3 regions of the Streptomonospora wellingtoniae genome follow, and region 3 is predicted to be linked to each of the others. Evidence: predicted binding sites of a transcription regulator. Region 3 holds the regulator's gene; each other region holds the start of a gene.

Region 1 (2,260 bases), on a different contig from region 3:
ACGGTCACGCGGCGGGCGCCGCCCAGCACGTCGACGTCGGCGTTCTCCAGGGTCAGGCCGACCTCTTCGGCGATGACCTGGCCGCCGGTCAGGGTCGCGATGTCCTGCAGCATCGCCTTGCGGCGCTCGCCGAAGCCGGGAGCCTTGACCGCAGCGACGTCGAGGGCGCCGCGGATCTTGTTGAGGACCAGCGCGCCCAGCGCGTCGCCTTCGATGTCCTCGGCGATGATCAGCAGCGGCTTCTTGCTCTGGACGACCTTCTCCAGCAGCGGGAGCAGGTCGTTGAGGCTGGAGATCTTGCCCTGGTTGATCAGGATGAGGGCATCCTCCAGGACCACCTCCTGGCGCTCCTGGTCGGTGACGAAGTAGGGCGAGACGTAGCCCTTGTCGAACTGCATGCCCTCGGTGAAGTCGAGGTCGAGGCCCATGGTGGGGGCCTCCTCGACGGTGATGACGCCGTCCTTGCCGACCTTGTCGAAGGCCTCGGCGATCATGTCGCCGATCTGGGCGTCCTGGGCCGAGTTGGTGGCGACGTAGGCGATGTCCTCGCGCTCGCCGACCTCGCGGGCGCGCTCGCCCAGCAGGTCGGAGACCTTCTGCGCGGCGGCGTCGATGCCCTTCTTGAGCGACATCGGCGAGGCGCCGGCTGCGACGCTGCGCAGGCCCTGGTGGACCAGCGCCTGGGCGAGGACGGTGGCGGTGGTGGTACCGTCGCCGGCCGCGTCGTTGGTCTTGGTCGCGACCTCCTTGACCAGCTGGGCCCCGAGGTTCTCGTAGGGGTCCTCCAGCTCGATCTCACGCGCGACGGTGACGCCGTCGTTCGTGATGGTGGGCGCGCCGAACTTCTTGTCGATGACGACGTTGCGGCCGCGCGGGCCGAGCGTCACCTTCACGGAGTCCGCGAGGCGGTCGACACCGCGTTCGAGGGCGCGCCGGGCGTCGTCCTCGAATTCCAGGATCTTGGGCATGGTGAGCTTCCTCTATCCGTACACCTGCGGCGGCTAAGGAAAAACCGCCCCGCCCGGCAGCGTGCCGGCCGGGGCGGGAAGGTTCGTCGACTGACGAGGGTTTACTTCTCGACGACCGCGAGCAGGTCGCGGGCGGAGAGGACGAGGTACTCCTCGTTGTCGTACTTGACCTCGGTGCCGCCGTACTTGCTGTACAGAACGACGTCGCCGACCTTGACGTCGAGCGGGATGCGGTTCTCGCCCTCGTCGTCCCAGCGGCCGGGGCCGACCGCGAGGACCTCGCCCTCCTGGGGCTTCTCCTTGGCGGTGTCCGGGATGACCAGGCCGGAGGCAGTGGTCTGCTCGGCTTCGAGGGTCTTGACGACGACGCGGTCCTCAAGCGGCTTGAGCACGGTCTTGGTGGCGGTCGACACGGTTGTGACCTCCCCCTTCGGGTTCGAGGATACGAAACGGCATGCTTGGCAAAGGGGCGACCACGGCGGCCTGCCGTCGCGGGTGCCAGACCAACCTCGTCGCGATTAGCACTCTACCTTTGAGAGTGCCAGTATGGAACATTAGCCGGGCCCATAGGGCGCGTCAAACAACTGGTCACAAGGGAACACCTCAGGGGAACGGTGAACAAACGTGGTGTCCAGCGGGCAAACCGCACCCGACGCGGCCAAGGCGTTCGCGAGCCTTTTCACACCGGCGGGGGGCCGCGTGCTCGCGGCTGCCTCCGCGGCGCCCGCGGACCCGCTGAGGGCGGCCACCGCCCTGCGCAGGGAGGCTGAGGAGGCGCTGTCCGTGGCGGAGGGGTCGGGCGGGCCCTGCGACGTCTCGCCGGCCGACCTCGCCGGCGCAGCGCTGACCCAGGCGCGGCTCCGCGATCGGGCGCGGCGCAAGTTCGGCGAGCGGGCCGGACGCATGTACTTCACCGAGCCCGGCCTGGAGCAGGCCACCCGGCGGGTGGCCGCCGAGTACCGCGCCCGCCGGCTGGCGGGGGCTCTGGGGACCGGAGCGCGGGTGGCCGACCTGGGCTGCGGCATCGGCGCCGACGCGGTCGCCATGGCCGAGGCGGGCCTGCAGGTGGAGGCGGTGGAGGCCGACCCGCTGACCGCCGCCGTCGCCGCCGCCAACGCCGAGGCGCTGGCACCGCCCGGACGGATGCGCGTGCGCGAGGGTGACGCCGCCGCGGTCGACCCCGCCGGCCGCGACGCCGTTTTCTGCGACCCTGCCCGCCGGACGGCCCGCGGCCGGGTGTTCGACCCCGACGCCTACTCCCCGCCCTGGGACCGCGTCCTGGACCTCGCCGC
Region 2 (2,260 bases), on a different contig from region 3:
GCGGGCACGACGGCCTTCGCAACGCCGGGGCGGCGTTCTGTATCTGTCATGTCGGCACTTTAGGACACCGTCCGGGTGCACGGCGTCCGGCGCGCGTGAGGCGGCCGCGGCCGAGCGGCCGGCGGCGCCGGAGCCGTGGCGGCAGCGGTGCTGCCCGAGCGCTCCCGAGCGCCGCGGTCGGCCGCGCGAGCTGGGAGACTGCTGTCTCGTGAGCGGACAGGAGACCAAGCAGGAGATGCGCCGGCGGATCGTCGCGGCGCGGCGGGCCATGCCCGAGGACGAGCGGGGCGCTGCCGGGTCGGCGATCCGCGATGCGCTGGCGGCGGAGCCGGTGCTCACGACGGGCGGGACGGTGGCCGTGTACTTCGCGGTGGGCACCGAGCCCGACACCCGCAAGCTGATCGCGGCGCTGTGGAAGCGGGGCACCTACGTGCTGCTACCGGTGTTCCTCGACGGCGGCGAGCTCGACTGGGCGGCCTACGAGGGGCCCGACAGCCTGGCCGCGGCGCGGTACGGGCTGCTGGAACCGAAGGGGCGCCGCTACGGGCCCGATGCGGTGCGCCGGGCGGCCGCGGTCGTATGCCCGGCACTGGCGGTGGACCGCCGCGGGCTGCGGCTGGGGCGGGGCGCCGGTTGCTACGACCGTGCACTGGCGCGGGTGGGCCCGCACACCCGCACGCTGGCGGTGATTTACGACACAGAGCTGGTGGAGTCGGTTCCGGCCGAGCCGCACGACCGGCCCGTGGACGGGGTGGTGACGCCGAGCGGGGGGATGCGCCTGCTACCGGCGGAGTGACGGGCGAGGAGGCAGCATTGCCCTGGGGGAACACCCGCCGGGTCCGCGGCGTTCAAGCGTTGCGGCGGCGTGATCGCAGGCGATCTCGACGCCGCCGCACCCCCGTGTCGCGGCTGTGCTGCCGGACCGCGTAATATTTGGCAGTCGACGGGCGAGAGTGCCAGAAGGAGGACCCAGTGCCGACGTACCAGTACGCATGCACCGAGTGCGGCTCCCAGATGGAGGTCGTGCAGAGCTTCAGCGACGACTCGCTCACCGTCTGCCCAGAGTGCCAGGGCCGGCTGCGCAAGGTGTACTCCGCCGTGGGAATCGTCTTCAAGGGCTCGGGTTTCTACCGCACCGACAGCAGCGCTTCCTCGGACCGCTCCTCCGCGGCGGCCTCGGGTGCGAGCGCGGAGGGCGACTCCGGCGCCACCGCGAAGAGCGAGTCGGCGTCCTCCGGATCGGACTCCGGTTCGACGTCCGGTTCGGACTCCTCGTCGGCGAAGTCGGAATCCTCCGGCTCCGGCGGCACCAAGGAGAGCAAGGCCCCCGCCGGATCCGGCGCCTCCTCCACCGCCGCGAGCAGCTGAGGCGCGCCCCGGCAACCGCCCGGCCTCCGGCGCCCGACCGATGCCGGGACGGGCCGACGCTGCGTTCCCACCCGGTCGGCGGAGGTCCACCTGCTCCCGCCCGGGGCATGAGCACGGGCCGCGGCCCCTGAGGCCGCCCCCGGCACCGGTGCGCCGTCAGCGCCTGTGGACGACGGCGGCACGGCCCCCGTCGCGCCGCCTACGGTACGGGCATGGACTCCCCCGTTCCGTACACCGCCCGCCCCGGCCGCCCGCCGGTCCCCCACCCGCACTCCTCGCCGCCCCCGCGCACCCGGGCGGCGCGGTGAACGGGCGCGAATCCGCAAGCGCTCCGCTGCGCGCGCTCTCCCGCCTGCGCCGACCGCTGGGCGCCCTCTGCGCCGCGCTCGCACTGACCGGCGCCGTGCTGCTGCTGCGCCCTCCGCCGACACCCGCCACCGAGGTCCTGGTGGCCGCGCGGCGGCTCGACGCGCTCGCCCCGCTGGCCCCCGGCGACCTCGCGGTGCGGGCGCTGTCACCTGCGGCGGTGCCCGAGCACGCGCTGCGCCCCCGCGACGACCCGCTCGGGCGCTCGCTCACCGGCCCCGTCACCCGAGGCGAGGTCCTCACCCGTGCGCGCATCGCGGGACCTCCCGCAGGCGGCTACGGCCCCGGACTGGTGGCGGCCCCGGTGCGTCCGGCCGGGACACTTCCCGACGGCCTCGTACGTCCGGGCAGCCGCGTCGACGTGCTGGCGGCCCCGGGCGGCGACGCCGCACTCCACCGCGGCGAGGCGCCGTCCGCGCGGACCGTCGTCGAGGACCGACCGGTGATCGCCGTCGAGGAGCCCGGCGCTGCGGACGCCGCGTCCGCCGGCCCGCTGCTGGTGCTGGCTGTGCGGCCGGCCGAGGCC
Region 3 (2,260 bases):
GCCTGCCAGATGTCGATGAAGGGGTGGCCGGTGACCAGCACGTGCCGCGAGGCGGCCTGCTCGGCGATGCGGCTCTCCTTCGAGCCCGGCACGAGGTGGTCCACCAGGACGCCCAGTCGCCGCCCCGGCTCCGGGCCGAACTCGGCCACGATCGAGGGCAGGTGGTCGACGCCTTCGAGGTACTCCACGACCACGCCCTCGACGCGCAGGTCGTGCCCCCAGATCTTCTCGACGAGCTCGGCGTCGTGGACGCCTTCGACGTAGATGCGGCTCTGCCTGGCGACCCGCGAGCGCGCGCCCCGCACGGCGATCGACCCGGACGCGCTGCGGGCCGGTCCCGAGGGTTCCGCGGCGGGCCGTACCGCGGTCACGGGGCGGCCGTCGAGAAGGAACGCCGCGGCGTCCAGGTCGAAGACGCGCTGGCGGCCGTGCCGGTCCTCCAAGGTCACGGTCCGCTTGTCCCATCCCACGACGGCGCCGCAGAACCCCTCGTCGGCCGACTCCAGGACGAGCCCTTGCTCCAGCGCCACCTCGGCGACGGCGCCCTTGCGCGGCAGGCGCCAATCGCCCGCCAGGACGTCCCGGCCGTACCTCTTGCCCGAGCTGTCGGAGTTGGTGTGCACGGCGGGGATTGTAGCCGCGGTCGCGCCGACGCGCCGGACGGCTCGGGGCGGGTCGCAGGCGACGCGCCGCCGCGTGGCGGGATCCGGCGGCCCGTTTTCGGCCCGACCTTGCACGACGGCTTAGAATTAGCACTTAGGACCATGGAGTGCCAGGAGGTGAGCACGTGCTCGACGAGCGGAAGCTGGCGGTTCTGCGTGCGATCGTCGAGGATTACGTGTCCACGAACGAGCCCGTGGGGTCGAGGGCCCTGTCGGACCGGCACACCCTCGGTGTGTCTCCCGCCACCATCCGCAACGACATGGTGGCGCTGGAGGAGGACGGCTACATCGCCCAGCCGCACACGAGTGCCGGGCGGGTCCCCACGGACAAGGGCTACCGCCTGTTCGTGGACCGGCTGTCCACCGTGAAGCCGCTCTCCGGCGCCGAGCGCCGCGCCATCGAGACCTTCCTCGGCGGTGCGGTCGACCTCGACGAGATCGTGGGGCGCACGGTGCGCCTGCTGGCCCAACTCACGCGCCAGGTGGCGGTGGTACAGTACCCGTCGCTCACGCGGTCGTCGGTGCAGCATGTGGAGCTGGTCCCATTGGGCCAGCAGCGCGTGATGATGGTGCTCATCACCGACACCGGCCGTGTCGAGCAGCGGGTCATAGACGGTCTGGAGGCGGTCAGCGAGGACGCTGTCGACAGCCTCCGGCAGATGCTCAACCGGGCCCTGGTGGGCACGTGGCTCACCGAGGTCCCCAGTGCCGTGGAGGATCTGCCCGGCCAGCTGCCGCCGGACGACCGCGCCCTTGCCGCGGCCGTACTGTCGGTTCTGCTGGAGAGCCTCGTCGAGCGCCACGACGAGAAGATCGTCCTCGGTGGTACGGCGAATCTCGCCGCGATGGATTTGTCGGCTAGCCTTCGGGACGTACTCGAGGCCTTGGAAGAAAACGTCGTGCTGCTCCGTTTGCTGGGAGAGGCGGGCGACCCTTCCATGCTGACGGTGCGCATCGGCGCCGAGAACTCTCACGAGGGTCTGAGATCCACATCGATCGTCTCGGCCGGTTACGGCATCGGCGATCAGCCTCTGGCCAAGATCGGTGTGGTCGGCCCCACTCGGATGGACTACCCAGGAACGATGGGAGCGGTACGCGCTGTGGCTCGGTACCTCGGACAGATACTTGCGGGGCAGTAAGTGGCGAGAGACTACTACGAGATCCTCGGGGTGCGGCGCGACGCATCCAAGGATGAGATCAAGAAGGCGTATCGGCGGCTCGCCCGCGAACTCCACCCGGACGTCAACCCGGACCCGGCCACGCAGGATCGCTTCAAGGAAGTGACCCAGGCCTACGAGGTCCTCTCCGACGACAGCAAACGCCGGATGTTCGACATGGGGGCCGACCCCTTCGCCCCCTCCGGCGGCGGAGGCGGAGCGGGAGCCGGCGGCTTCGGCGCGGGCGGCTTCCCCTTCGACGACATCATGAACGCGTTCTTCGGCGGCGGCCAGCCCGGCGGCGGGCGCAGCCCCCGAGACCGGGCGCGGCGCGGACGCAGCATCAAGGTCCGCATCGAGCTGGACCTCGCCGAGACCGCGTTCGGCGTGACCAAGGACGTCACCTTCCCCACGGCGGTGCTGTGCAACACCTGCCAGGGC

Evidence for each region. Region 3 encodes HrcA, which represses chaperone genes, less so after heat shock. Its sites were predicted from a motif close to TTGGCACTCTCNNNNNGAGAGTGCCAA; they were not measured.
Region 1: the regulator HrcA is predicted to act here: its motif matches at 1,487-1,513, upstream of groES (co-chaperone GroES).
Region 2: the regulator HrcA is predicted to act here: its motif matches at 934-960, upstream of RM446_RS13650 (FmdB family zinc ribbon protein).

The regions. Positions count from the first base shown of each region.
Region 1 is NZ_JAVREK010000024.1:60,100-62,359, reverse strand. Features, by position in the region: gene groL (chaperonin GroEL) at 1-968, opposite strand, end outside; gene groES (co-chaperone GroES) at 1,070-1,381, opposite strand; gene RM446_RS19875 (class I SAM-dependent methyltransferase) at 1,596-2,260, shown strand, end outside.
Region 2 is NZ_JAVREK010000013.1:14,284-16,543, forward strand. Features, by position in the region: gene galU (UTP--glucose-1-phosphate uridylyltransferase GalU) at 1-50, opposite strand, end outside; gene RM446_RS13645 (5-formyltetrahydrofolate cyclo-ligase) at 236-796, shown strand; gene RM446_RS13650 (FmdB family zinc ribbon protein) at 973-1,368, shown strand; gene RM446_RS13655 (RcpC/CpaB family pilus assembly protein) at 1,673-2,260, shown strand, end outside.
Region 3 is NZ_JAVREK010000006.1:128,652-130,911, reverse strand. Features, by position in the region: gene RM446_RS08350 (DUF3097 domain-containing protein) at 1-623, opposite strand, end outside; gene hrcA (heat-inducible transcriptional repressor HrcA) at 788-1,801, shown strand; gene dnaJ (molecular chaperone DnaJ) at 1,802-2,260, shown strand, end outside.